Regions from separate parts of the Lysobacter zhanggongensis genome, predicted to be linked through region 4. Evidence: predicted binding sites of a transcription regulator. Region 4 holds the regulator's gene; each other region holds the start of a gene.

Region 1 (7,126 bases), on a different contig from region 4:
CGGTGATCGAGGACCAGCAGGTCGAACTGGACCAGCTGCAGCGCTACATCGCCAGCTGATCGACAACCGCGGCATCGCGCCTGGTCACTTGGCGTAGCGCCCGCCGCAGGACGCATCCTCTCCGGGGCCGAGCTCGAGCGTTGCCAGCAGCGCGGCCGGCGGGGCGATGTTGCCGAGCGTGAGTGCAATTGCGGCACGCAGGCCGATGCGCCCCATGTCCGGACGCAGGTCGGGGTTGGCAAAGCTCCCATCCACCAGCAGCGGTGAGCGGAACGCGAAGAGGCTGCGGTCCTTCGGGCGCGGCTTGATCACCAGGTCCAGCCGCTCGTCCTTGAGATTGATCGTGCCTTCGCCGACCAGGAGGGTGTCGGTGGTGTCGAACGCCAGCGAGCGGGCGGTCATGACGCCGCCGGCGACGCTGAAATCACCGAACGCGCAGCGCACCGGGATCAACCGGTCGTCGGTGAGCTTGAACTTGATGATCTCGGCCAGGTCGATGCCGGCCATCTCCATCAGCAGGTTGCTGATGCGCCCGCGGCCCATGCCGACCGCCACTTCGCCGTCGCTGCTTCCAAGCATGGCGGCCACCGAGTTGCCGCTGCCGGCCAGCTGCACGTGGCCCCCGACCTTGCCTATCGCGTTCTTCGCCAGTTCGACCTCCGGCAGCAAGCTGGACAGGTCCAGCCCGCTGGCGTTGACGTCGGCGCGGGTGCGGATCGGGGATTCACGCGCGTCCATGCGGATGGTCGAACGGATGTCGCCGCCGGCAACGCCGAAGTTGAGCGGGTCCAACCGGAGCAAGCCGTTCTCCAAAAGCAGGTGCGCGTCCATGTCGTCCAGTGGCAACGATGGGGCGTTGATGCGCGCCGCCCGCAGCCGCACGTCGGCATCCATCGCCTGCAGCTTGTCCAGTTCGTACGGGGTGTCGGGCAGCACGCGTCCGCTCGACTGTTGCTGGCTGGCCCGGGCGGCGAGTTCGGGATTGGACGACTCGCCCCCGCCGGTGTCGGGGGCGCCGCCGACGAAACCGGCCAGGTCGTCGAAGTCGAGCCGGCGGGAGTGGAGGTCCGCGCGCAGGTAGGGGCGTGGGCCGCCGGTGTCGACGTTGGCATCGCCGGCAAGGTCGCTGTCGCCGACGGCGCCGTCGAACCCGTTGTAGAACCACGTGCTGCCGTCGCGGGTGAAATGGCCATCGAGGTTGTACGGCGGCGTGTCAGGCAGCGCGATACCGAGCAAGGGGTAGAGGTCGGCGAGGTTGTTGCCGCCCAGCGCGAGCTGCAGGTCGAAGTCGCGCAGGCGCAGCGGGTCCAGCAGGGTGCCGCGGGCATGCGCGTGGGTGTCGCCCGCGCGCGCGCGGGCATCGATGCGGTACGGGCTGTCGGGGTCGCGCAACTCCAGCGGCGACTCGGCCGTGCCCTCCAGGGTGAACGCGTTGCCCTGCCAGCGCCCGCCCCCCTCGACCAGGATCGGCGGCGCCGCGTCGCCTTTGCCTGGTTTCGCGGTGGCGATGTCCACCTTGATGTCGGTGTCGTTGGCGGCATCGAGGAACGCCAGCTTGCCTTCTTCGACCCGGATGCGGCGGAACTCGACCTCGCCATCGCCCGGCTCGCCGAATTTCCAGTTGCCGCCCTTCGCGCCCCGCTCGAGGTTGAGCCGCGGCGCGGCCAGCCGGATGTCGGGGATCAGTACCCGGCCGCGCAGCAGCGGCTTGATCGCAATAGCCAGCTCGAGTTTCCGGGTGGTCGCCATGAGCGGCGTGCTGGCCCAGTCCGCATTGCCGAACGAGAGATCCTCCGCGGTGATCACGGGCACCCAACCCAAGTCGACGTCGAGGTTGCCCCCGATCTCGAAATCACGCCCGGTGCGCGCCTCCACCTGGCGTTCGATCGGACCCTTGAACCAGTTCCAGTCCCACAGCACGAGCAGCGCGATGATGGCCAGCGCCAGCACTGCAAGCGCCGTCAACCACGGGTGGCGGACCACCTGCTGCCTGGCGCGCACGGCGGCGGATGCGGGCGGGGCCCCTTCCGTCTCCGTGCGCGGGGGGTCGGGTGAGCCGCCTGGTGTCGGGGTGGCCATTGGCCGGAGCGGTCAGTCGGCCCGACACGCGATCGGGCCGCCTTCATCCTGGCCAAGTACTGCGCCGCCGCCTTCCACCGAGAACTCGAGCGCCTCGCCAGCGAACAGCGGCGGGCTGCGGTCGTCGATGCGCTGCAGTTGGATCACGCGCCCGTCGTCGGCGGTGACTTCCACCACATCGCCCTTGACCGCCACGTTCCAGCCGCCGTCGCAGCTGTAGCGCATGGTCACGGCTTCGTCGTCCGGCACGGTGGGCTCGACCGGGGCGGCACCGGGCTCGGTCACCACCGGGGCCTCAAGGTCGGCGTTGGGTTCGGCGTTGCAGCCGACCAGTGCGAAGACCGCAAGGCAGGACACGAACAACAGGGTCGGGCGAGTGATGGCCATGGCGCCGCTCCGTGATGACTGGGTCGGGTTGGGCATCCACCTTCGACAGCCGCCGATCAAGCGCGGGTGAATGCGTTGTCCTGCATTCAGTCCGTCCCACTGTCCCGGAGGCACGTAACGGGGTCGCCGCCGCCACGCGACAGTTGCAGGCGGTCACCATCGCGCTCGATGGAGGCGTCGCCGCCTACGTACACATCGCTTCCGCCGGCCGAGGCCGATTCGGCGCGTGGCAGGGTCCGCGTTGTTCCGTCGGGGAGCCGGACGGTGGCGTCGTAATGGCCGAAGCGCGCTTCGACCAGGCTGCCCTCGTCGCAGCGGTACGTCGCGTGGTCCGGGTCGCCGCTGGCCACATCGACCGGCAGCGGTGAGGGAGCCTCGGGTGTTGCCGTCCCGGCCGCCACGGGTGGGGCGGCCGGAGGCGGGGCGTCCGGCCCGTCACAGGCCGCCAGCACAGTGGCGGCACCCAAGGTGGCAACCAGCAGCGGAACGCAGCGATGCCTCATCGCCGGACCTCTCATGGTGGGAGACCGGCCCGAACCTAGCGCCCGCCATGCCAGCGCCGCGTGAGCGCGTGGCCGCCGGTTCAGTCGGCCGCCACCGCGTGGGCATGCTCGCGCGTGGCCAGGAATTCGACCTCGGGCGCGCGCTCCTGCGCCAGCTGCAGGTTGACCCGCGTCGGCGCCAGGTAGACCAGCTGGCCAGCGGCGTCGACGGCGAGGTTCATCGCGTTCTTGTCGCGGAATTCCTCCAGCTTCTTCTCGTTGCCGCAGCGCACCCAGCGCGCCGTTGCAATCGTCACCGGCTCGAAGATCGCGTCGACGCCGTACTCATCCTTGAGCCGGTAGGCGACCACGTCGAACTGCAGCACGCCGACGGCGCCGAGGATCAGGTCGTTGCTCATCAGCGGCCGGAAGAACTGGGTCGCGCCTTCCTCGCTGAGCTGGGCCAGGCCCTTCTGCAACTGCTTGAGCTTGAGCGGGTCGCGCAGGCGCGCACGGCGGAACAGCTCCGGCGCGAAGTTGGGGATGCCGGTGAACGACAGCTTCTCGCCCTCGGTGAACGTGTCGCCGATGGAGATCGTGCCGTGGTTGTGGATGCCGATCACGTCGCCGGAGTACGCGCTCTCGGCGATTTCGCGGTCGCTGGCCATGAAGGTCAGCGCGTTGGCGAGCTTGAGGTCCTTGCCGCTGCGCACGTGGAAGGCCTTCATGCCGGCGGTGAACTTGCCCGAGCAGATCCGCATGAACGCGACCCGGTCACGATGCTGCGGATCCATGTTGGCCTGGATCTTGAACACGAAGCCGGTCAGCTTGTCCTCGGTGGGCGCCACTTCACGGCCGGTGGTGGCGCGTGGGCGCGGCGACGGCGCGTGGCGGACGAAGAAGTCCAGCAGCAGCTGCACGCCGAAGTTGTTGACCGCCGAGCCGAAAAACACCGGGGTCTGCTCGCCGGCGAGGTAGCGTTCCAGGTCGAACGGGTGGCTGGCGCCCTGCACCAGCTCCAGTTCGTCGCGCAGCTCGGCCAGGGCCGGCGCGCCGATCGCCGCTTCCAGCGCCGGGTCGTCGATCGACGGGAAGATGGTCGAGTCCTGGCGGGTGAAGTTGCGCCCCTGCTCGTACAGGTGCACCTCGCCGCTGACCAGGTGGACCACGCCCTTCAGCCGCTTGCCCATGCCGATCGGCCAGGTGATCGGCGCGCACTGGATGCCCAGCACGCTTTCAACTTCGTCGAGCAGGTCGATCGGGTCGCGGCCCTCGCGGTCGAGCTTGTTGATGAAGGTCATGATCGGCGTGTCGCGCAGCCGGCAGACCTCCATCAGCTTGATGGTGCGCTCCTCCACGCCCTTGGCCACGTCGATCACCATCAGCGCCGAGTCGACCGCGGTCAGCACGCGGTAGGTGTCCTCGCCGAAGTCGGCGTGGCCGGGGGTGTCGAGGAGGTTGACGATGTGGTCGTCGTACGGGAACTGCATCACCGACGAGGTCACCGAGATGCCGCGCTCCTTCTCCAGCGCCATCCAGTCCGAGGTGGCGCTGCGGGTGGTCTTGCGCGACTTCACCGAGCCGGCCATCTGGATCGCGCCGCCGAACAGCAGCAGCTTCTCCGTCAGCGTGGTCTTGCCCGCGTCGGGGTGGGAAATGATGGCGAAGGTGCGGCGGCGCAGGGCTTCTTGGGAAACGTCGGACATGGGCGCGGCGCGCGCGGGCGCACCGGGAGGCAAGGGGAGGGCGCGGATTATAGCGGTTGCCCGAAACTGCCCACGCAGTCACACATGCGGCCATTCAGTCGACGCGGCGATGGCCGATACCGCTAGCGGAGGCGGGACACCGCAGCGCGAGAGGAATCAAGGTGCAGATTGTCATCGTGGGGAAAGAGCGCGGCCGGGCCAGCGAGCTGGAGCAGGCGCTGTCGGATTTCGGGCTGGACTGGAACGCCCGCTGGCTCGAGGACGCCGCCACGCTGCTCGACAACGGCGCAACGGCCGTGGAGGCCATCGACGTCGTCGTTTGCGAGATGCAGGCGGGCGACCGTCGTGGCACCGAGGTACTGGCCGCCCTGCGCGAGCGCCACCCGGAAGCAGTGCGGATCCTGCTGCTCGACGACGGCCAGGACGCCGACGCCCTGCGTTCGATGGCCAGCGCGCATCGCCTGCTGCGGCAGCCGCTGGACGCGGGCGAGCTGATCGAGGCAGTCGAAAGCGTAGTCGAACTGCGCGAACTGCTGGACAACCCGGTGCTGAAGGAGGCGGTGGGCCGGATCGAATCGCTGCCGCCGCCGCCCAAGCTCTACCTCGACCTGACCCAGCTCTTGCGCGACCCCGAGACCAGCAGCGCCGAAGTCGCCGAACTGCTGTCGCAGGACCCGGTGCTAGCCGCCAAGATGCTACGGCTGTGCAACTCGGCGTATTTCTCGGCCGGGCGCGTGGTCACCGACATCCGCGCCGCGGTGACGCGTTTGGGCCTGCAGAATACCCAGCAGCTGGTACTCGCGACCGAGGCCTTCGGGACCCCGGCCGAGGTCGACGGGATCGATCGCGAGGCGATGCAGGCGCGCGCGCTGCGCACCTCGCGGCTGGCCGCGCAGATCCTCGGCGGCTCCAGCGCAGAACTGGCCGCGACCGCCGGCCTGCTGGCCGAAGTCGGCCGGCTGCTGCCGGGGATGCGCAGCACGCTGCCCGACGGCACCGAGCAGAACCCCGAGGGCCCGCATTTCGCCGAGGCAGGCGCCTACCTGCTGGGCCTGTGGGGCCTGCCGATGCCGATCGTCGAGGCGGTTGCCAACCACCACCAGCCGGGCCGCATGCGGATGTCCGGCTTCTGGGTCGCCGGTGCGGTGCACGTGGCCGCGGCGCTGGTCGCCGATTCCCCGGTCGACGAGGCCTACCTGCGATCGGTCGGCCAGATCGACAAGCTGCCGAAGTGGCGGCTGCTGGGCGCACAGCTGTCCGAGGCGGCGTAGCGGGTAGGCGATACCCGCCAGGCGCAGGAGTCTGCCCCCCGGACCCGGGTCTGTAGGAGCGGCTTCAGCCGCGATCCCATGATCGTGCGCCCGTACCACTCCACGATCGCGGCTGAAGCCGCTCCTACAAGGGGTTGGCTGGCGCATCCCGGGCGGCGGGCGGCGCGTCCGCAGCACCGAGATCCAGCAACCCGTCCGGGCCCCCCATCCGGAAGGGCAGCGACACCAGCCGCATGCCGCGGTTCACCTGCACCACGAAGTGCAGGTGCGGCCCGGTGCTGAAGCCGGTGTTGCCGGATACGCCGACCTGCTGCCCGGCGCGCACGTACTGGCCGCTGCGCACCAGCACGCCGCCCGACGCGAGGTGGGCATACAGCGCCATCGATCCGTCGTCGTGCAGGACGCGGACGAAGTTGGCACGCCCGGCGTAGCGGTCGCGGTCCAGCCCGGTCTGGCCGAAACCGCCCTCGGTCTGCATCACCACGCCCGCACGGGCGGCCAGTACCGGCGTGCCGACCGGGGTCGCGAAGTCGATCGCGTAGCGATTTTCCGGGTCGCCGTGGCTGAAGCTGCCGCCGTGCCCCTGGTCGACGCGCGCGGTGCGCGCCTGCAGCGGCAGCCGGTAGACCACGTCGCGCGGGGCCGCGCTGGGGTGGCCGGGCAGGCTGTCCATCCGGAGCTCGAAACCGGTGGCGCGGGTGCGGTCGGGTGTGTACAGCTCGGCGACCAGCGTGCTGGCGCCGGCGGCCACGGTGGCGCGGGCCGGCAAGACCGGACGGCTGTCGACGTTCTCGCGGCGGCTGTAATGCAGCATCACCTCGATCGGCCCGGCCAGGCTGTTGTCGGCCCAGGCGTGCCAGCCCCCGTCGACCGGCTCGATCCGCAGCCGGGCGATCGGCGCGGGCTCGACCGGCACCGGGATGGTGGTGACCCGCGTGTCGGGTGCGGGGCGCCGGTCGCCGTAGTGGGTGACGCCGTCGGCATCCGTCCACCGGTAGACCTGGCCCGCGTGCGCGGGCACCAGCAGGGCGATGGCTACGGCCGTCGTTGCGATCAGCCGTTGGAGGATCCGCGTCCAGGTACGGCTGCTGACCGACGAGGCGTCCACGTCAACCGCCGCACTCCGCTGCCAGCCCCAGCCCGCGCGCGATCAGTTGCAGGTCGAACGCCGCGACCGCGGAGTCGGCATGCACCGCGAACA
Region 2 (7,126 bases), on a different contig from region 4:
CGGCGACTTCTGCAGCGCTCAGTGACGGGTCGATGCGGGGCTCAAACCCAGCCGCGGGACCGGTTTCAGGGCGGGCGGCCGAACCGGCATGGACCAGTCCGGCCGCAGCCAGCAAGGGCACCAGCGCAAGTGCGCGCGCCCAGCGCATTGGCGTGCGGATCAGAACGCCAGGATCGCCCGTGCCAGCTCCATGTCGCTGGCCAGGCGGGCGTCGGCGTGGCGCTCGCGCAGGCTCATCAGCGCCGCTTCCAGCTGCGCGCCGCGGATGCGCCCGTCACTGGCGACAAAGCTCGCGGCGTCGTCGCGTGCCTGCAGCACCACCTTGTCGTCGCCCGAGGTGCTTCCCGAGCTGCCCGACGACCCCGCCGAGGATGCGCCGGCCGAGGTACCGCCAAAGCTGGAGGCCATCACCGGGCCCGAGGCGAGGACGATAGCGGCAAGGAGCAGAGTGGCGGGTCGGATCATCTGGGTTGTCTCGTTAGAAAGGAGGGCGGGGCACCGATTGCGGCGCAAAGACTAACGCGCACGCGACGGCGAGGTGCTGAATCCGGGCGGGCGGGACGAAACGCCGCGTGGAAATGTGATGGCGATGGCGGCGCGTACGGGTGTGTGTCAGCCCGCGAACTCGCTGTGGGGCTCGCCGGCCGACGTCTGTGGCGGCGCCGGTGCGGTTCGCCAGCGACGCACAGTGCGCTGGAAGAAGAGGTTGTTGGGCACCCGCAGCACGGTGTCGGAGCCGTCCTCGCGCTGCTCCTGCAGGGTCGTGTAAACCAGGTTCACGTCGATGACGCGACCTTTCAGCCCGGGCTTTTCGCCGTTCTCGAGGATCTCGATGTGGTCATACAGTCGGAACGGCCGGGTGGTCAGGATGAGTACCGTGCAGAAGATGTTGGACAGCACGCTCCACGCCGCGAAGAACGCCACCGCGCCAACCGCCGCGAACCCGGTGAACGCCGTCCACAGCACGGTACCGGAGACACCCAGGCGCTCCAGCACGAGCAGCAGCGCGGCTGCATAGATGAGGAAGCCGATGACACGTCGACCGGCGATGGCCAGTTCGGGCGGGAAACCGCGTCGCGTGCAGAGACGGTCGACCACGCGCCGTGTCACCGCCCGCAGCAGCCAAGCGGCCAGCAGGATCAGCAACACCTGTCCCAGCGGCACGACCACGGTCAGCCATTCCTGGATCCACGAGGGCAGTCGTTCGGTCATCGGGTATCGCCGGGCGCAAGGGGCCGACAAGGATAACGGGGCCGGTGTTCACGCCGTCCGGGATATCCTCCCAATGCACGTGAAAACACGGAGGAATGCCATGGCGACCGGCTGGGCAGGCGACGGCGCGGTACAGGACCAGATCGATGCGACCGTCAAGGACGCGATCAAGCGGGCCCGCAGCCAACTGCGCGAGGGTCCCGGACTGACCCACTGCGAGGAGTGCGACGCCGCTATCCCCGAGGCGAGGCGCAAGGCCGTTGCCGGGGTGCGGCTGTGCGTGGCTTGCCAGGAAGCGCACGACCGCGAGGAGCTGGGGGCCTCCGGTTACAACCGGCGGGGCAGCAAGGACAGCCAGCTGCGTTGACGAGTCCGAACGCGCGATGAACACGTCGCGCTCACCGGCGCCAACCTAACGTCCCCGGGCACCCCGGGGGATCCGCCACCGGGGGAGTGTTCCTCCGGAGGACTTCGTTATGGACGTCGCGTCGATGTTGCAGGTTTCCGTCCTGTTGTTCCTGCTTGCCGCCCTGGGCGGCGTGACCATGGCGGGCATCCGGTTTGCCGGCAAGCACAATCCACCCGCGTGGCTGGCGATGTTCCACGGCCTGCTGGCCGCGGCCGGACTCACGTTGCTGGCCTACGCGGCACTGGCCGAAGGTGTCCCCGCGATGGCCCAGCTGGCGCTGCTGCTGTTCCTGGTCGCGGCGGGCGGCGGCGCGGTGCTGAGCCTGCGCTACAAGTGGAACAACCTGCTGCTGCCCGCGTGGCTGGTGATCGTCCACGCGTTGGCCGCGGTGCTGGGTTTCGTGTTGCTCGCGGCCGTGGTGCTGCTCGGCGCAGACGGCTAGGACTTACGGCAGCACCGCGCCCGAACCGGCCACGAACGGATACCGGGCAAAGATCGCGGCGACCGCCTGGTCCGCCGACGCAGCACGTTCCTGGGCGGTGCGCTGGGTCACCCGGCCGATCGCGTCGCCGGTCCAGACCAGGTGGTTGCGCTCGGCGTCGACCAGGTCGACCGTAAGCGTGCCGACGGTGTACTGGCGCACGCGCGTTTCGTCATACCAGACGGGCACGGCGAAATAGCTGCGGGCGCGATAGCTGTAGAAGTACTGCACGTCGCTGCGCGGCACGTTGTACACGTCACGCTCTTCACGGATATAGCCCTGGAAGTTGACCCGCAGGTCGGGGTCGGCCGGGTCGAAGCGGTAGCCGCGCGCGTCCATCTCCCGGCGGACAGACTGCTTGATGCGGTCTGAGAGATAACTGGTGTAGCCCGACTGCTCCATCGCGATCGGCTCGTAGAATGCGTACGTGCGATAGGCGGAGAAGTCCACGGTCGGGTCGGCGTCGGTGCTGACGCGCGGCCCGGTGGCACAGGCCGCCAGCAGCAACGTGAGCAGGACAGCCAGCAGCAGCCGGAACGGGGTTTCCCGGAAAAAGTGGCGACGAGTCATGGCGCAGCGCTCCTGAATCGGACACCACGACGCTAGCAACGCGCCCGGCGCGCCCGCGTGAAGCCGCCGGAGCCCCGATTCCACCGCCCGTCCGATCGCCAACAATCACCCCTCAAGTGCGCGCCAGGGCTGCCGTTAACAGGGACGACCACTCCCGCGAGCGTCCCTTGGACTCACAGAACCGTGTTGCCGAACCGCCGGGCGCCCGAATCGCGGGGCCCGGGCGGCAGCGTGCCCGGAAGGTGTGCGACCGGGTGCTGTGCGACCGGGTGCTGGGAGGCGACCCACGGCTCCGGATCCGGACCACCCAATGGTTGATCACGGTGGCCGTCTACATCGGTTGCGGAACCGTCTTCGGTCTCGCGATGGGCATGGGGTGGGTGGCGCCGGACGCATCGATGCTGCCGTGGGCGACGTTCGTCGGGACGATGCTGGCCGTGCTGTACGTGGCGCTGCGCAGCGGCTGGAGCGCACGCTTCCACGATGCCGCGCTCACTGCACCGCAGATCGTGCTGGGCGTGACCGCAGCCTGCTGGGGCTACGTGCTGGGTGGGCCGGTGCGCACCGCGGCCTTGTTCCCGCTGTTGCTCGTGCTGATTTTCGGCACATTCTCGCTGGGCTGGCGACGGATCCTCTGGCTGACCGTATTCGCCATCGTCTCGCTGTCGTTCTCGATCGCGCTGCGGCATGGGCCGTCGCCCGGCGGGGACTGGTCGCTCGACGCGCCGGGGATGCACGTCGACCTGGTCAACCTGGGCATGCTGGTGGTGCTGCTGCCGGCCACGTCGCTGGTGGCGGTGCGGCTGTCATCGCTGCGACGCAAACTGCGGTCGGAGCGTCGGGCCCTGACCGAGGCGTTGGCGGAAGTGCAGCGGCTGGCGACCCGCGACGAGCTGACCGGACTGCCCAACCGGCGCCACATGCAGGAGCTGCTCGACCGTGAGCTGGCGCGCTCGGCACGCCACGAACACCGCTTCAGCATCGCGCTGATCGACCTGGACCACTTCAAACGCATCAACGATGCCCACGGTCATGCGGCGGGCGACGCGGTGCTGCGGTCGTTCGCGATGACCGCGGTGGGTGGGCTGCGCGGACACGACGTGCTCGCCCGCTGGGGCGGCGAGGAGTTCCTGCTGCTGATGCCCGATACCGCGGGGCCCCAGGCCGAGGCAACGGTGTGGAGGATGCTCGAGCGCGTCGGGCACCTGCCTTTCATGGATGCCGGATCGTTGTCGTTCTCGGCCGGTGTGTGCGAGTACCGCCGGGGTGAGACCGCGACGCAGTTGCTGGATCGCGCCGATGTCCAGATGTACGAAGCCAAGCGGGCCGGGCGCGGCACGGTGCAGGTCGGCTGAAAAAACCGGCCCCGCTTCCGGGTGCTGGCAGCGAGCGACGCGCAAGAAAAAGGGCAGCCGAGGCTGCCCTTCTTCTTTGAATGCCGGATCAGGTATTCGGGTCGTCGTTCTCGTCCTCGTCCGCCGGCTCCACGTCGACGTCCGGCACCGGCACGGTGACGTCCTTGGTGCCGACATCCACGTCCGGGGCGTCGACGTCGTACTTGGGCACCTGGCCCGCGTCCTGGACTTCCACGTCCACGTCCGGCAGCTCGCCTTCCTGCGTCTGGTCGACGTCGCACGCCGCCAGCGCGAACGTCGACGCAAGGGCAACGGCCAGTACAGCGCTCTTCTTGATCAATCGGGTCATGTCGCGACTCCTGGTAAGGGTGGGTCGATAGTTGCCGGAGCCGCGTCGACGCCGGGTGAGAGCGTGGACGTGGAAAGTTCCGACATGAAGAAGGCCCAGAGGCGGACAAGGAACGAGCGCCGTCTGAGCCTTCCGTGCCAGGACGCTCGCGCCGGACCTCAGTCCTTTGCTTCGCGTGTTCCTGACAAGCGCGAAACTACGCCGGCTGGTGTTACCCCGCTGTCAAACGCGGCATCACGTCCACTGCACGAACCGGGAACCCTCGCTTAACACCGCAGCGCCTATTGATCGTCTGATCCATGACAAAGGCCTCAAGGCCGAAGGAGCAGCGGTGAAACCGACCCCATCGCCGAACCCCCGTTTCCCTGCCGGCCGTGCCAGCGTGGCGGGAATCGCGCTTGTGCTTTCGATGCTCGCCGGGTGCGCGCAGGACGCGGCCGACCACGTCGATGCCGACGATGTCCAGCAGGCCGCCGCTGACGACATCCCCGGCGACGAACGTGGACCCGCGACGCCGCCCGGCACCGGGCCGGACAGCACCGCCGGCGGGACTGTAGAAGGCACCGGCCAGGTGGCGACGCAGAGCGGCGTCGACCGCCCCGACGCCAACACGGTCTCCACCGCGACCGCGGGGGCGTCGAGTCCGTACCTGGTGAACGGAGCCGGGAGCGCGCTGTACTTCCTGGAAGGCGATGCCGACGGCAGGGGCTGCGTCGACCACTGCATCGAAGCCTGGCCACCGGCCCTCGCGGCCGAAGTGGCGCCGAGCGCCGGCGACGGAGTCGACGCGACAATGCTGGGGACCATCAACCGCGGCGACGGATCCGTCCAAGTCACCTACGGTGGCAAACCCCTGTACCGGTACGCGGGCGACGTGGGTGCGGGTCGTACCAACGGCATGAACGTCCGCGACAAGTACGGCCAATGGCACCTGGTGGGAGCTGACGGCAAGCCCGTAGCCGGCGAGGCAGCCGGGACGACTGCCGCGGACGAGTAGCCAGGCTCCGCACGCCCGCTCAACCGGCGGGCGTGCTGTCCGCGTCGGCGTCGGAGGCTTGCGAGGTCGAGGCGTGGATGGCCTGGTCGAACTCCGAGAATGGACTGTCCAACCGGCACTTGCCGTCCGGGAAGCCGAACCGCTCGCGCAGCTCCAGCCCGCAGGTGTTCATCGCGTCCAGGTTCTCGTCCTGGCGCGCGCACTTGCGGTCGAAACTGCGGAAGAAGTTGTCGCGGCGGCGCACGAAGTCCTCGCCACACTTGCGCGCGAGGCGGATGCGGTCGAGGTCGTCCTGCGCAGCATTGATGCCGACGATGCCGAACTCCTCCAGCTCGTGGGTCGTGAGCAGGCGAAGGCTGCGGTTGGGCACCGTCATCATCATGTCCGCGAGGGCCACCGCGCCGCCGTTGCGGGCCAGGTACTGCTCGATGTTGGCGTGGACCTCCTGCAGTTCCTGGCTGAGCTCGGCGCGCGACGTCGCGCCCGACTGCAGGCGGATGATCCGGTGCACGCCGACCTTGCCGGAGATCAGGCGGTTGTCGCCGCCGGCCAGCACCAGCACGCACGAGCTGTGGCAGACCGCGTCCTCGCGCACCCAGATGGTCCAGCCGGCCTCGGCGATGAGGTCGCCGGCCCGGATCGCGGCCTCCACCTGGCCGCCGCTCGAATCGATGTCCAGGATGCGGTTGCGAAGACCCATCCGATCGGCCATCACCCCGACGCGCTCCACCAGCGTGACGAAATCGGTCGCGACCTTGCCCGAGTAGCTCAGCCGCAGGACGCCGGTCTCCTGGCAGGGCGCCATCGTCTCCGACATCGGCTCGAAACCCAGGTCGGACAGGGCCGCGCCGTCACCCGAAGTTTCGTAGTCGACTTCGCAGCTGATCCTGGCCTCGCCCGATTCCAGCATCGCCTCGGGCCAGTCGGTGGTGGTCGCCAGGTCCGCAGGGGGCTCGGGGACCGGCGGCTCGTCGACCGAGACCGCGCCGTAGTTGGTCTCGCCGTCACCACTGGTGGCCTCGATGATCACCGGTTCCTCGACCGGCGGCGTCTGATTGCACGCGCAAAGCGCCACGCAGAACAGCAGGAGCGGGAGCATTCGGGCGCGCATCGGATCCTCTCGGCGGGCGTCGCGGCAAGGGCCGACGACAGTCACCGCAGTCTAGGACACGCACCCGCGCGCGGGAGCAACCTGCGATGAACATCACGCCGTCCGCTGCGACTGGCGCCTCGCCGCCCGGGCAGGGTTAGGATTGCACCATGCGCCCCCGTACCGAAGGACCCGTGACCGTGAACGATGTCGGCGAGGAACTCGCCAATGCACTGACGCATGGTCTCGGGGCGGCCGCGGCGCTGGCCGGCGGCGCGGTGCTCATCACGCTCGCGGCGGTGTTCGGCGACGGCTGGCAGCTGGCCGGAGCGATCGTCTTCGGCGTCTGCCTGCTGCTGCTCTACCTGGCGTCGACGCTGTACCACTCGGTGTCGGACCCGATCGCCAAGGCGCGGCTGAAGGTGCTGGACCACTGCGCGATCTACCTGCTGATAGCAGGCACCTACACGCCGTTCACCCTGATCGGCCTGCGCGGGCCCTGGGGCTGGGGGCTGTTCGCTGGGATCTGGGCGCTGGCGATCGCCGGCGTGGTGTTCAAGCTGTTCTACACCGGCCGGTTCCGGCTGCTGTCGACCCTGCTGTACATCGCGATGGGCTGGCTGGTGCTGGTGGCGATCAAGCCGCTGCTGGACGCGCTCGATG
Region 3 (7,126 bases), on a different contig from region 4:
TCGAGCCGGTTGCCGGTGATCGCGTCGCGCAGCAGCTCGTACGGGATCAGGGCGGTGTCGGTGCCGTCGGCGTACATCGCGCAGCGCTCCTGTCCGCGCAGCGCGACACCGTGGGCGATTTCGGCCCGGCGCAGCAGGGTTTCGGCATCGTCGCCATGGTCGGGTGCGACGCTGACGCCGATGGTCGCGGACGCCGGCATCTCGCGCTGGCCGAGCCGGACCGGCGACTGGAAGATCCGCAGCACCCGGTTGCCGGCAAGCAGCGCGTGGTTGCGATCGCGCAGGCGCGGCAGCAACACCGCGAACTCGCCGCCGTCGATCTGGTGGAGCTCGTCGCCGGGACGCAGCACCTCGCCGATCAGTTCGCGGACCGCGGCCGCCATGCGTTCGCTGGCGGCAAACCCGTGGGCAATCCGGAACTCGCGCAGGCGCTGCAGCCGCACCAGCATCACGCCGAATGGACCATCGTCCGCGCGGCGCTCCGCCAACAGTTGGCCCAGTCGCGCGAGCAGGTCTTCCCGCGTCACAGGAACAGCTCGGCCGGGTCGAGCCCGTGCGCGCCGACCGGCAGCGGGCGGGTGATGTTGACCTGCTGGGAGATCGGGATGCCCTCGGTCTGCCGCATCAGGTCCAGTGGGCTGAACTCGTCGCGCAGGCGCTTGTCCGCGTCGGTCAGCAGCATCACCCGCGGCCGCAGGCGACGGCTCGGGTTCTGGGTCATCACCACGGCGACCTCGCCGGTGCTGAGTTCCACCAGCGAACCGGTCGGGTAGACGCCGAGGCAGCCGGTGAACTGTTCGACCAGCTCTCCCTGGTACAGCCGGTCGCGTTCACGGTACAGCTCCTGCAGCGCCTGGTGCCGCGCCAGCGGCGCGGCGTGCGGACGCACGCTGGTCATCGCGTCGAAGCTGTCGATGATCGCCGCCATCCGGCCCGACAACGGGATCTGGTGGCCGACCAGCCGCCGCGGGTAGCCCGACCCGTTCCAGCGCTCATGGTGCGTCCGGATCATTTCCCGGACCTCGGCGGAATGGTCGTCGCCGCTCTCGTCGAGAATCCGGCTGGCGAGCTCGACATGGGTCCGGACCTCGCCCATCGCCCGGGCATCCATCGGCCCGTCGTGCGACAGCAGCGCGTCCGGCAGCTTTGCCTTGCCGACGTCGAGCAGCAGTCCGCCACTGGCGAGATCGACCAGCAGCGACTCGGGCAGCCCGAGGTGGCGACCGAACGCCGCGGCAAGCGCGCAGCAGTTGATCGCATGGCTGTAGGCGTAGCGACTGTGCTGTTGCAGGGTGTTCACCCAGAACAGGGTGTCAGCATTGCGCAGCACGCTCCGCACGATCGGCTCGGCGGCCGCCCGGACGTCGGCGACGGCCAACTTCTGGCCGGCTTCCACGTCTTCCAGGATGCGGGCGGCCAGCCGGGTGGCGGTGGCGTGCGCCTCGCGCGCACCGGGAAGCTCGGCGTCGAAGTCGACCTGGTCCGTATATCGCTTGCCACCGAGCAGCTCGTCGCCGGCGAGTTTCGGCGGCGGGCGCCGCGAGACCTGCGCATCCGGCGGTGCCAGGCCGCGCTCCACGTCGATCCACACCGTGCCGCAGTGCGCGCGCAGCCAGGCGACCTGGTCGTGCGCCTCCACCAGGAACCCCTGTAGCGGAAAGGGCGCCTCCACCCACGGCCGGTCGAGCCGGCAGACGTACATGCCGGCCTGGACCTGGTCGGGACTGATTTTCAGCTCCTGCAACTTCATGGGCGGATGGGATCTGTAAATGGTCGCGGCATGGCCGATCGCGGCATTGCCGGTATGTCGACATTCGATAGCATGTCTACGCGGGCCGGTGCTACGCCCGGACGTTGGCCGACAGCTGATCGCCTTGCGCGGCATGGCCGCGTGATGAAGCGCGCCGTCATGCCGGCACGTGCGACTGAAGGGCGACGCGGTTGCGCCCGGCGGCCTTGGCCAGGTAAAGCTGGCGGTCGGCCTCCGACAGCAGCGCGTACAGGTCGCGCCCGGCCCTGTGGCAGATGCCGATGCTGACCGTGAGCGAGAGCACGCGCTGCCGGAACGGGATCTCGAGCGCGGCGATGCTTCCGCACAGCGCCTGGAAGTACGCCACCGCTTCGTCTTCGTCCAGCCCACGCGCCAACACGCAGAACTCTTCGCCGCCGAAGCGGGCGACCACGTCGCCCTCACGCGCGTGCGCGCCGATCAGGTTGGCCACCGCCACCAGCGCGGCGTCACCGGCGTCATGGCCGTGGCTGTCGTTGATGTGCTTGAAGTGGTCGATATCAATCATCGCCATCGAGACCGGCTCGTCCCGGGAGGACGCCAGGGCGCGGCGACCGGCATCGAAGAAGTGGCGCCGGTTGGCCAGGCCGGTGAGGTAGTCGCGGGTGGCCAGGTCCTGCAGCGTGCCGATCAGCTCGAGGTTGTCGACGTTCTGCGAGATGCGGCACATGAACTCCTCGCGCGAGAAGGGTTTGCCGATGAAGTCGTTGGCGCCGTGCTTGAGGAAGCGTGCGATGCGCGGCGCCCCGCCGCCGGTGGCCGAGCCGACGATCGACAGGATGTCGCGCGGCCGGTTCTGCCGGGCACGGCGGGTGAACTCCACCCCGTCCATGTCGGGGAGGTCATGTTCGACCACCACCAGCCGGATCGTTGAATCGGTTGCAAGCGCCTCCAGGCCGTCGGTGCCGCTTCCCAGTTCGCGCACGCGGAAGCCGTAGAGCGCCAGCAGCGCGCTGGTTTCCGCCCGCGCCGGCCCGGGCGGCTCGACCACCAGCGCGGTGATCCCGCGGTTGCTGAGCACGCGCCGTACCAGCCACACCAGGTAGTCGATGGTGTCGGGCGCTTCCTTGAGCACGTAATCGATGATCGGCAGCTCGGCCATCTGCTCCCGGGTCGCTTCGTCGTACACGCCGGTGACCACCACGATCGGCAGTCCGTGTCCCACCAGCAGCCGGGCGATCCGCGACGGGTCCGCGTCGGGCAGTACCAGCCCGGTCAGCGCCAGGAAAAACGGTGGTCCGGCCTGCAGGGCCTCGCGTGCGGCCGCCAGCGAGGACACCGCCACGACCTCCAGTTGCAGGCGGTCGCGCAGTTCGGCCGCAAGCATGTTGGCGTACGCGCGCGAGTTCTCGACCAGCAGCACCCGCGGGCCGGCAGGTTCGCCCGGGTCCTGTACCGCGTGTGCTGGGGCGGGGAACGACGTCATCCGGATGGGTCGCGGGGAGGTGTCCGGTATATCGGCGGCATCCTCCCCACCTTGAGTGCGTCCGGCGTTACGGTCGGGGTTGACAGCAGGAATTACAGGTGTAATTTCAGCTTACGGTTACAGGTGTAAACGAATGCAGATCAGCGAAGCCGAATCGATCGTCATGGACGTCCTGTGGTCGCGCCATCCGTTGGCTGCCGACGACGTGGTCGCCGCGCTGGCAGAGGCGCGTGACTGGCAGGAACCGACCATCAAGACCCTGCTCAACCGGCTGTTGCGCAAGGGCGCGATCGCCGCTGAAAAGGACGGACGCCGCTATCTCTACACGCCGGTGCTGCGGCGCGAAGAGTGGCTGCTGGACGAGAGCGAAGGCCTGCTGGACCGGTTGTTTGGCGGACGCGTGGCGCCGCTGGTCGCGCATTTCAGCCAGCACCGCAAGCTCAGCCACTCCGATGTCGCCGAGCTGCGGCGCCTGCTAGAGGAGATCGACGATGGTTCCCGCTGACCTGCTGCAGGTGCTGGTGGAACTGGCGGTGGCCGGCGCGGTCGCCACCGCACTGGTGCTGCTGTTGCGGACACTGCTACGGCGATCGTTCGGCGCCGGGGTGGGTTATGCGACGTGGGCGCTGGTACCGGTTGCCCTGCTCGCGGTGCTGCTGCCGGCGGCGCCGGCACCCGCGCCGGTGGTCTCGATGGTGTTGGCGATCGGCAACGCCGTGCCGCAGGCGCTTGCATCCGGTGCCACGCCCCCCGACGGGCACGCGGTTGCCTGGCTGTTGCTGTGGGGCACTGGCGCAGCGGTTGCCGGCGGCGTGTTCGCCCTGCAGCAGCGCCGCTTCCATCGCGCGATCGGGCAGGTCCGGCCACGTGCCGACGGGCTGTTGCAGGCCGGGGCCCGGTGCGGCCTGCCGGCGACGGTGGGGCTGCTGCCGCCCCGCGTCGTCGTGCCGGCGGGGTTTGACCACGACTACACCGACGAGCAGCGGGTCCTGATGGTGGCGCACGAACGCAGCCACGTCCGCCATGGCGACCCGCTGGCCAATGCCGCCTTCGTCGCGGCGCGCTGCGTGTTCTGGTTCAACCCGCTGCTTCACCTGGCGGCCGGGCAGTTCCGCCACGACCAGGAACTGGCCTGCGACCAGCGCGTGATCGCGTGCCACCCGCATGCTCGCCGCGCCTACGGCGAGGCGATGTTCAAGGCGCAGTTGGCAGCCATCCCGCTGCCGCTGGGCTGCCACTGGGGCTACGGCCACCCACTCAAGGAGAGAATCGCGATGCTCAGGCAACCTGTTCCCACGTTCACCCGCCGGCTCGCTGGCGCCGCCGCAGTGGTGGCATTGACTCTGGTCACCGGCTACAGCGCATGGGCGGCCCAGCCGGCCAGCCAGCAACCCGTGCTGGTCGTTTCGCCGGACGGGGTGCTGCCGGTGCCCCCGCCCGCCCCGCCGGTTCCGCCTGCGCCCAATGCACCGCCAGCACCGCCAGCACCGGCCGCACCGACGATGGCACTGGCGCCTCCGCCGCCACCAGCGCCGAACGCGGCGCCGCCGCCCCCGCCGCCGCCGATGTCACCACTTCCGCCACCGGCCAACCGCATGCCGCCGCCGCGCTATCCCAAGAGCGCGGTCGAACAGGGCATCGACGGCACCGTGGTGCTGATCGTTTCCATCGACGAGCGCGGGCAGCCGCTGGATGTCGTGGTCGAGAAGTCCGAGCCGGCTGGCGTGTTCGACCAGGCCGCCATGGACGCCGCGATGCAATGGCGCTTCACACCCGAGATGAAGGGCGGCAGGAACGTGCCGGGTCGCGTTCGCGTTCCGATCCGGTTCGAAGCCGACGGGAAGGCGCCGGCGGCACAAGGCTGATTCCAGGCGGCCGGGCCGGCCGGTTATCAGCCGCCGAGCGTGCCGTTCAGCAGCGCCGCGAGGTTGGCTCCACCGCGGCGCAACTGGGCTTCGGCCACCGGGCGCCAGGCGCTCACGTAGCGATCGTCGATCAGCGCACCGGCCACGGGGTACAGGCCGGGGCGCACCACGATGTCGCACGACGCCTCGGCCCAGGCCGCGGCATCGGTGCCGACCGGTACTGCCAGCGGCAACGCGCGCAGCTGCGCCAGGTAGGTGGCATCGTCCAGGCCGGCGGTGTTGAGCAGGCCGCTGTCCCACAAACGATGGAGGTTGCTGCCCTTGCCGCCGGGGGTGCCGTCGGGCATGCGGACCTGGAGGTCGTTGCCGCCCTTGTCGTGGCCGTGGCCGGCGTGCATCGGCTGGTGCACGTCGCCGACGAAGTGCACGACGAACTTGAGCGCCTGCCGACGCGCCTCGAGGGGCTGGTCGCGATCGCCAAGGATCGCCGCCTGCGTGCGGATCGCCTCCACCACGCAATCGCCACCGGCACATGCGGTAGCGGCATCGTAGGCGCAACCGTCGCCGGCGATGTTGACGTAGTGCCACCGCGCGCTGCGCCGGCCGAGGTCGGGATCGTTGCCTCGCAGATCATCGGCCCAGTTGGCGATGCCGGGTAGGGTGGGGTCGGTTTCGCCTTCCAGCAGCGCGGTGATCTGTTCGCGCACCTGCGGGTCAAGCTCGTCCCACGCCAGCGCGGCCACCAGCCGGTGGCCCTGTGGCCCCCACGCCGCCGCAAGCGACGGCACCAGCAACAGCCCGATCAGGAGGGCGCGGAAGCGGCGGGCAAAGCAGCGGGTATCTGGCATCGTGCGGTCCGAAGCGGTGGGGCGGTTCCGGGAAGGATAGCGATGGCCGGAAAGAGTGGGTGGGTCGCACTCGTTGCCGGCCATTCGCGCAAAAGGTCCGTGCATCGGCCGGCCGCTCGGCCAATGGGCTAAAATGGCGGGGTTTTCCCCCTCACTCCGCCCGCTCAGGAGCTCCTCGCAATGGCGATCAAGGTTGGCATCAATGGTTTCGGCCGCATCGGACGCAACGTGTTCCGTTCGGCCGTGCAGAACTTCGGCAACGACATCGAGATCGTCGGCATCAACGACCTGCTCGAGCCGGAGTACCTGGCCTACATGCTGAAGTACGACTCGGTGCACGGCCGCTTCGATGCCGAGGTGTCCACCGATGGCAACGACCTGGTCGTCAATGGCCGCAAGATCCGCCTGACCCAGGAACGCGACCCGGCCAACCTGAAGTGGGGCGAGATCGGCGCCGAAGTCGTGATCGAGTCGACCGGCCTGTTCCTGACCAAGGAAACCGCGCAGAAGCATATCGACGCGGGTGCGAAGAAGGTGATCATGTCGGCGCCGTCCAAGGACGACACCCCGATGTTCGTGTTCGGCGTCAACGACGACAAGTACGCCGGCGAGGCGATCATCTCCAACGCCAGCTGCACCACCAACTGCCTGGCGCCGGTGGCCAAGGTGCTCCACGACAAGTGGGGCATCAAGCGTGGCCTGATGACCACCGTGCACGCCGCCACCGCGACCCAGAAGACCGTCGATGGCCCTTCCAACAAGGACTGGCGTGGTGGCCGCGGCATCCTGGAGAACATCATTCCGTCCAGCACCGGTGCGGCCAAGGCCGTCGGCAAGGTCATCCCCGAGCTGAACAAGAAGCTCACCGGCATGAGCTTCCGCGTGCCGACCAGCGACGTCTCGGTGGTCGACCTGACGGTCGAGCTCGAGAAGCCGGCGACCTACGAGGAGATCTGCGCGGAGATGAAGGCGCAGTCCGAGGGCGCGCTGAAGGGCGTGCTGGGCTACACCGAGGACAAGGTGGTCGCCACCGATTTCCGCGGCGAGACCCGCACGTCGGTGTTCGATGCCGAGGCCGGCATCGCGCTCGACGACAGCTTCGTCAAGCTGGTCAGCTGGTACGACAACGAGTGGGGCTACTCCAACAAGTGCCTGGAGATGGCCAAGGTGATCGCGGCGAAGTAAGTCGCCGCGCCCG
Region 4 (7,126 bases):
CGGCCTGAGCCTGGCCTACACCACCGCCGGACAGCAGGTCGCGACCGACCTCGCCCACGCCGACGCCTCCCGCCTCGTGCTGCAACTGGAGAAATTGCGCCGTGCTGCCGATAACCCCCTTGCCACCGAGGACCGTCATGCCGTCGCCTGACCACAATCCCGCTTTCCCGGCGGCGCAGCCCGGCGCTGCGCCGGAGTCCGTGCGCCCCGCTCCCGTCAGAGTGATCGCGGTCGCCAGCGGCAAGGGCGGCGTCGGCAAGACCAACGTCTCGGTCAACCTCGCGCTGTCGCTGCAGAACGCCGGCCAGCGCACCCTGCTGCTGGACACCGACCTGGGCCTGGCCAACGTCGACGTGATGCTCGGGCTGTCGCCCCGCTTCACCCTGGCCGACGTGCTGGCCGGTCGCTGCGAGCTGCGCGACACATTGCTTGAAGGCCCCGGCGGGATGTGGATCGTCCCGGCCGCTTCCGGCAAGCGCCACATGACCGAGCTGCTGCCGCAGCAGCACGTCGGCCTGGTGCACGCCTTCAGCCAGCTGGACGTGCCGATCGACACCATGGTGGTCGACAACGCGGCCGGCATCGCAGACGGCGTGCTGACCTTCTGCCAAGCGGCGCAGGACGTGATCGTGGTGGTCTGCGACGAGCCGGCCTCGGTCACCGATGCCTACGCGCTGATCAAGGTGCTCAGCCGCGACCGCGGCGTCAGCCGGGTGCAGATCCTCGCCAACCAGGTGCAGCACGCGGCCGAGGGGCGCCAGCTGTTCGACAAGCTGCAGCGCGTCACCTCCAAGTTCCTCGACGTGACCCTCAACTACCTGGGCGCGATCCCGCGCGACGAATGGCTGCGCCGCGCAGTGCAGCGGCAGGAAGCGGTGGTCGACGCGTTCCCGTCGGCACCCGCCTCGGCCGCGTTCCGCGACATCGCCCGCCGTGCCGGCCAGTGGCAGAGTCCGCAGGGCCCGCGCGGCCACGTCGAGTTCTTCATGGAGCGCCTGATCGCGCAACCGTCCCGGAGTGCCGCCGCATGAGCACCGCCGCAGCCGCCTACCGCGCCCACCAGCCCAGCGACACGGCGCTCATCGTCGAGCGCCACGGCGAGCTGGTGCGCCGCATCGCCCACCACCTCGCCGCGCGCCTGCCGGCCAGCGTCGAGGTCGACGACCTGATCCAGGCCGGCATGCTTGGCCTGATCGACGCCGGTCGCAATTTCCAGGCCGACCAGGGCGCTGCATTCGAGACCTACGCCAGCATCCGCATCCGCGGCGCGATGATCGACGAGATCCGCCGTGGCGATTGGGTGCCGCGGTCGGTCCATCGCAAGTACCGCGACGTGGTCGCCGCCACCCGCGGTGTCGAGCAGGACACCGGCCGTGCCGCCTCCGCGCAGGAGGTCGCCGCCCGGCTCGAGGTCTCGCTCGATGAGTACCACCGCATGCTGGAGGATGCCGCGCGCGGCCAGCTGATCAGCCTGGATGCGCACCTGGAGGAGCACGACGGCGAGCCGCGGCTGGCGTCCACCGCCAACGCGACCCCGGCGCGCGAGTTCGAGCACACCGCGTTCCGCGAAGCCCTCGGCGGCGCCATCGGCGACCTGCCCGAACGCGAGCAGCTGGTGCTGTCGCTGTACTACGAGCAGGAGCTCAACCTGCGCGAGATCGGCGCGGTGCTGTCGATCAGCGAGTCGCGGGTCTGCCAGATCCACGGCCAGGCGATGTTGCGCCTGCGCGCGCGCCTGGGCGACTGGCGCGAGGAAGCCCAGCTCGACCAGGACGTCTGACTGCGCCGCTGCCCCCCATTCCCGAACACCCGCACGAGCCTGACCCATGGAAAAGAACATCAAGATCCTCATCGTCGACGACTTCTCGACCATGCGCCGCATCGTCAAGAACCTGCTCAACGACCTGGGCTTCTTCAACACCACCGAGGCCGACGACGGCACCAGCGCGCTGGTCGAGCTGCGCAAGGGTCCGTTCGACCTGGTGATCACCGACTGGAACATGCCCGGCATGCCCGGCATCGACCTGCTCAAGGCGATCCGCGCCGACGCCGCCCTGGCCAAGACCCCGGTGCTGATGGTGACGGCCGAGGCCAAGCGCGAGCAGATCATCGAGGCCGCCCAGGCCGGCGTGAACGGCTACGTGATCAAGCCGTTCACCGCGGCCACGCTGGGCGACAAGCTCGGCAAGATCTGGGAGCGGCTGGAGAGCGCGGCGTGAGCACCGATGCCGGTTCGCCGGCCACGGCCATCCCCATGCAGGACCGCCAGCTGATCACGCGGCGCCTGCATGCGGCGCTGTGGGCGCTCGAGCACGACGACCACGCGGGCTGGCGGGCCAACGTGGACGAGCTGATCCAGTGGCGCACGCAGCCGTTCGTGCAGGGCCTGGCGCGGATCGCGCGCGAGCTGGAACTGGCGCTCGGCAGCCCCGCCGAACACACCGGCCACGGCTCGCTGCCCGACGCCTGCGCCCGCCTGGAGCACGTGGTGACCCTCACCGAGACCGCCAGCATGCGCACCCTGGACCTGATCCAGGAATGCTCGGGCCTGCTTGGCAAGCTGCAGGAAGGGCACGCCACCCAGGGCGACGCCATTGCCGGCATCCGCGAGCGGCTGTCGGAAATGACCGCCGCCCAGGGGTACCAGGACCTCACCGGGCAGATCATCCTGCGCGTGGTCGAGCTGGTGCGCGCCGTGCAGGAAGGCCTCGGCGAGGTCACCGGCCCGAGCGAGCCGCTGCACCTTTCCAATCGCGGCAACGGCCCGTCGATCGCCGGTCTGGACGCCGCCCCGGCGACCCAGGACGACGCCAACGAATTGCTGTCCTCGCTGGGACTCTGACGCCCATGCGCCGCCGCACCCATTCCGGTAGGAGCGACGTCAGTCGCGACCCGCGAACCATTGAGGTACGCCGCGACACAGCGACGATCGCGTGGGCGGCCATCGTGCGCGTCCCGCATTGGCGCCGTCCATCCGGTTGTCAGTGGTTCGCGACTGACGTCGCTCCTACGGCGGCAGGGGGCAGGCCATGAACGCCGCATTCGAAGACGACACCGGCAACGATATCTGCGCGGACTTCCTGATCGAGGCGCGCGAGATCCTCGACCAGCTGGGCGAGCAGATGGTCGCGCTGGAGCGCAGCCCGGCCGACCGCGAATGCCTCAATGCGGTGTTCCGCGGCTTCCATACCATCAAGGGCGGTGCCGGCTTCCTCGACTTCCCGCCGATGGTGGCGATCTGCCATGCGGTCGAGGACCGCCTCAATGCCGCCCGCAGCGGCGAGGTGCCGCTCGACGCCGAGGCCTTCGACGGTGCCCAGCAGTCGCTCGACCTGCTGGTGGACCTGCTCGATTGCGTCGCCGCCGGCGAAGTGCTGATGCCGGCGCCGCAGGGCCTGCTCGACGCCCTGCGTGCCGGTGCATCGGCGACCGCGACGGCACAGGCGGACGCCAGCCGCCCGGCTGCCGGCGGTGACGACATCGACGATCTCGACTTCGAAGCGCTGCTCGACAGCCTGCACGGCAACGGCGGCATTCCCGGCATCCAGGCTGATGGCGCGCCGGGGACCTCGGCCGTATCCGATTTCCCGACCGCGGGCAGCCCCCCACCGGTGCCAGTACCGGCACCCGCTGCACCCGCCGCGCCGCGCAAGCCCGCTGCCGCCGCGCACCAGGAAGACCCGACGGTCCGCGTGGACGTGCGCCGGCTGGACGCGATGGTCAACCTGGTCGGCGAGCTCGTGCTCGCGCGCAACCGGCTCAAGACGATCCGCCCGCGCCTTCGCGACGACGAACTCGACCGCGCGGTGACCACGCTGGACGCGGCCACCTCGCGGCTGCAGTCGGCGGTGATGATGGCGCGCATGCAGCCGGTCGGCCGCGTGTTCTCGCGGTTCCCCAAGCTCGCACGCGACGTCGCCCGCCAGCTGCAGAAGAAGGTCGAGCTGGAGGTCATCGGCGCGGAGACCGAGCTGGACCGCAACCTCGTCGAGGCCCTGTCGGACCCGCTGGTGCACCTGGTCCGCAACGCGATCGACCACGGCATCGAAAGCCCCGACGACCGCATGGCCGCCGGCAAGCCCGCACAGGGCCAGGTGGTGCTGAGCGCGCAGCAGGAAGGCGACCACGTCGCCATCGAGGTGCGCGACGACGGTGCGGGCATCGACCCCGACCGGATCCGCGACAGCGCCGTGCGCAAGGGCCTGATAGAACCCGAGGCCGCGGCACGGCTCACTCCCGACGAGTGCCTGCAGCTGGTCTTCATGGCCGGCTTCTCCACCCGCGCGGAGGTCAGCGACCTGTCAGGGCGCGGCGTCGGCATGGACGTGGTGCAGTCGAAGATCCGCGAACTGTCGGGCGAGGTGCAGATCCAGTCCGAACCCGGTCGCGGCAGCCGCTTCCAGATCCGCGTCCCGCTGACGCTGGCGATCCTGCCGACCCTGCTGGTCGAACTGGCCGGCGACGTCTACGCGCTGCCGCTGGTGCGCGTGGTCGAAGTGCTGTCGCACGAGCGCGGCGCGGCGATGCAGGTCGACGGCCAGACCGTGCTGGACCTGCGCGAGCAGCCGGTGCCATTGCTGTCGCTGCGGCGGTGGCTCGGCGTACCCGAGACGACGTTGGCCGACTCCACCGCCGTGGTGCTGCAGTCCGGCGAGCAGCGATTCTGCCTGTCGGTCGACAGCGTGCGCGGGCGCGAGGAAGTGGTGATCAAGGCCTTGCCGCGGACGCTGCGCGGGCTGGCCGGCTACGCCGGCGCCAGCCTGATCGGCGACGGCCGCATGGCGCTGATCCTCGACGTCGACGCGCTGTACCGCACCGGCGTGCGCGGGGGGCGCTGAGCGATGGCGACCTCAAGAATCCGGCCCACGAACCGATAACGCGGACAATGGACAGGCTCAGCATCATCGGCACCGTACTGGCGATTGGCGCCCTGCTGGGCGGCAGCGTGCTCAAGGGCGCGGGGCTGTCCGGCCTCTGGTCGCCGGCGGCCTTCGTGATCGTGGTGCTCGGCACCATCGCGGCGATCCTGGTGCAGACGCCGATGGACACCTTCAAGCGTGCCCTGCGCATCGTGCGCTGGGTATTCCAGCCGCCGATGCAGGACCGCACCGCGATCATCTCGCGCATCGTCGAGTGGAGCGGCACCGCCCGCCGCCAGGGCCTGCTCGGGCTGGAGGCGGAGGTGCAGGCGCTGGAGGATCCGTTCCTGCGCAAGGGCCTGCAGATGGTGGTCGACGGCGTCGAGCCTGAGGCGATCCGGCAGATGCTGGAGATCGAGCTGCACGGCCAGTCCGACCGCGACGTCGCCGCCGCCAAGGTGTTCGAGGGGATGGGCATCTACGCGCCGACGCTCGGCATCATCGGCGCGGTGCTGGGCCTGATGGCGGTCATGAAGAACCTCGCCGACCCGAGCCAGCTCGGCCACGGCATCGCCGCCGCGTTCACCGCGACGATCTACGGCATCGGCCTGGCCAACCTGGCGCTGCTGCCGATCGCGAGCAAGCTCAAGGGCCTGATCGGCCACCAGGCGCAGGAGCGCGAGATGATCGTCGAGGGGCTGATCGCGATCGCCCAGGGCGAGAACCCGCGCAACATCGAGGCGCGGCTCAACGGCTTCGTCCACTGAGGCGCCGCGCATGGGTCGCCGCCATCGCCACGAGGAGCACCAGAACCACGAAGCCTGGGCGATCCCGTACGCCGACCTGATGACGCTCCTGTTGGCCTTCTTCGTGGTCATGTACGCGATCTCCTCGCTCAACGAGGGCAAGTACCGCGTGCTGGCCGATTCGCTGTCGTCGGCCTTTGGCGGCGCGCCGCGCACCATCTCGCCGATCCAGCTTGGCCAGACCCAGCTGCGCGGTTCTTCGTTCGACCGTCCGTCGATGCAGACGCCCGATTCCAAGGCCGGGCCATCGGCCGCGACCCCGATCAATTCGCCGCGCATGCTGCAGGTGCTCGACATGCCGACCTTCGGGCAGACGGCCCGCGCCACGGCCGCCGCGATGCAGGCGGCCGAGGCGCCGCAGAGCCGGCGCGCCGAGCAGCTGCAGTCGATCGGAAAGCGCATCCAGGAAGCGCTGTCGGACCTGGTTCGCCGCAAGCTGGTCACCGTGCGTCGCAGCGAGACCTTCCTGGAGGTCGAGATCCAGAGCGACATCCTGTTCGCCAGCGGCGTCGCGGTACCCAGCGCGGTGGCAACCGAAACCGTGCGCCGGCTCGCCGGCGTGCTGCGCGACGAGCCCAACGCCGTGCGCGTGGAGGGCTATACCGACGACCAGCCGATCCGCACCGTGCAGTTCCCGTCCAACTGGGAGCTGTCGGCAGCCCGCGCCGGCAGCGTCGTGCACGAGCTGATCGGCGCCGGTGTCGGCCCCGAGCGGCTGGCCGTGGTCGGTTTCGGCGAGCACCAGCCGGTTGCAGACAACGCCACCGCCGAGGGTCGCAACGCCAACCGTCGCGTGCTGCTGGTGATCCTCGCCGCGCCGCAGGGCCCCGATGCCGTCACCGAGCGGATGCCGCCGGTGATGGCCGATGCCGGCGACGTGCAACCGCTTTTCCCGCTGCCCGACGCCGCGTCCGGCGGCAGCGCCCTGGGAGCCCCCTGACATGCAGACCTGGGCCATCGCCAACCAGAAAGGCGGCGTCGGCAAGACCACCACCTCGCTGTGCCTGGCGCGCGGCCTGGCCGCCGATGGCGCTCGCGTGGTGCTGATCGACCTCGACCCGCATGCCTCGCTGACCCGCGCGTTCGCGGTGCCGACCGACCCGCCGCCGGCGGGCAGCCACGACCTGTTCAACACGGGTGGTGCCGCCGAGCTGCGCTCGCTCGCACGCGGCACCGCCATCGACAACCTGTTGCTGGTCGCCGCGCAGCCGGCGCTGGCGACGCTGGAACGCCGGGGCGCGACCCAGGCCGGGCTCGGCCTATCGATCGGCCGCGCGCTGCATGCCGCCCGCGCCAACTTCGACTACGCCGTGCTCGACTGCCCGCCGACGCTGGGCCTGTTGATGGTCAATGCCCTGGCGGCGGCGGACCGGCTGGTGGTGCCGACCCAGACCGATCCGCTCGCCCTGCACGGCCTGGCCGACATGCTGCGCACCGCCGACATGGTCGAGCGCTCGCGCC

What was found. The regulator FliA, encoded in region 4, starts transcription of late flagellar genes. The targets are predictions, from matches to a motif close to TAAAGTTTNNCNNNCNNNGGCCGATAA.
Region 1: the regulator FliA is predicted to act here: its motif matches at 4,748-4,774, upstream of ACKVMH_RS00285 (HDOD domain-containing protein).
Region 2: the regulator FliA is predicted to act here: its motif matches at 2,785-2,811, upstream of ACKVMH_RS03965 (GGDEF domain-containing protein).
Region 3: the regulator FliA is predicted to act here: its motif matches at 3,244-3,270, upstream of ACKVMH_RS04470 (GGDEF domain-containing protein).

The regions. Positions count from the first base shown of each region.
Region 1 is NZ_JBJXHK010000001.1:51,450-58,575, reverse strand. Features, by position in the region: gene ACKVMH_RS00310 (CBS domain-containing protein) at 1-59, shown strand, start outside; gene ACKVMH_RS00305 (AsmA family protein) at 85-2,079, opposite strand; gene ACKVMH_RS00300 (hypothetical protein) at 2,092-2,466, opposite strand; gene ACKVMH_RS00295 (hypothetical protein) at 2,553-2,969, opposite strand; gene ACKVMH_RS00290 (peptide chain release factor 3) at 3,050-4,654, opposite strand; gene ACKVMH_RS00285 (HDOD domain-containing protein) at 4,816-5,925, shown strand; gene ACKVMH_RS00280 (peptidoglycan DD-metalloendopeptidase family protein) at 6,050-7,033, opposite strand; gene ACKVMH_RS00275 (NHL repeat-containing protein) at 7,035-7,126, opposite strand, start outside.
Region 2 is NZ_JBJXHK010000013.1:18,670-25,795, forward strand. Features, by position in the region: gene ACKVMH_RS03935 (DUF7844 domain-containing protein) at 1-148, opposite strand, end outside; gene ACKVMH_RS03940 (DUF2388 domain-containing protein) at 160-465, opposite strand; gene ACKVMH_RS03945 (mechanosensitive ion channel domain-containing protein) at 613-1,212, opposite strand; gene ACKVMH_RS03950 (DksA/TraR family C4-type zinc finger protein) at 1,313-1,579, shown strand; gene ACKVMH_RS03955 (hypothetical protein) at 1,689-2,063, shown strand; gene ACKVMH_RS03960 (DUF4136 domain-containing protein) at 2,067-2,672, opposite strand; gene ACKVMH_RS03965 (GGDEF domain-containing protein) at 2,996-4,027, shown strand; gene ACKVMH_RS03970 (hypothetical protein) at 4,116-4,376, opposite strand; gene ACKVMH_RS03975 (COG4315 family predicted lipoprotein) at 4,708-5,373, shown strand; gene ACKVMH_RS03980 (COG3904 family protein) at 5,393-6,472, opposite strand; gene trhA (PAQR family membrane homeostasis protein TrhA) at 6,634-7,126, shown strand, end outside.
Region 3 is NZ_JBJXHK010000015.1:29,529-36,654, reverse strand. Features, by position in the region: gene ACKVMH_RS04480 (putative bifunctional diguanylate cyclase/phosphodiesterase) at 1-527, opposite strand, end outside; gene ACKVMH_RS04475 (HD-GYP domain-containing protein) at 524-1,750, opposite strand; gene ACKVMH_RS04470 (GGDEF domain-containing protein) at 1,908-3,215, opposite strand; gene ACKVMH_RS04465 (BlaI/MecI/CopY family transcriptional regulator) at 3,349-3,720, shown strand; gene ACKVMH_RS04460 (TonB family protein) at 3,707-5,080, shown strand; gene ACKVMH_RS04455 (S1/P1 nuclease) at 5,107-5,928, opposite strand; gene gap (type I glyceraldehyde-3-phosphate dehydrogenase) at 6,109-7,113, shown strand.
Region 4 is NZ_JBJXHK010000075.1:1,032-8,157, forward strand. Features, by position in the region: partial or broken gene ACKVMH_RS11040 (flagellar biosynthesis protein FlhF) at 1-151, shown strand, start outside; gene ACKVMH_RS11045 (MinD/ParA family protein) at 138-1,031, shown strand; gene ACKVMH_RS11050 (RNA polymerase sigma factor FliA) at 1,028-1,780, shown strand; gene cheY (chemotaxis response regulator CheY) at 1,827-2,219, shown strand; gene ACKVMH_RS11060 (protein phosphatase CheZ) at 2,216-2,842, shown strand; gene ACKVMH_RS11065 (chemotaxis protein CheA) at 3,030-4,838, shown strand; gene ACKVMH_RS11070 (flagellar motor protein) at 4,886-5,626, shown strand; gene motD (flagellar motor protein MotD) at 5,637-6,605, shown strand; partial or broken gene ACKVMH_RS11080 (ParA family protein) at 6,607-7,126, shown strand, end outside.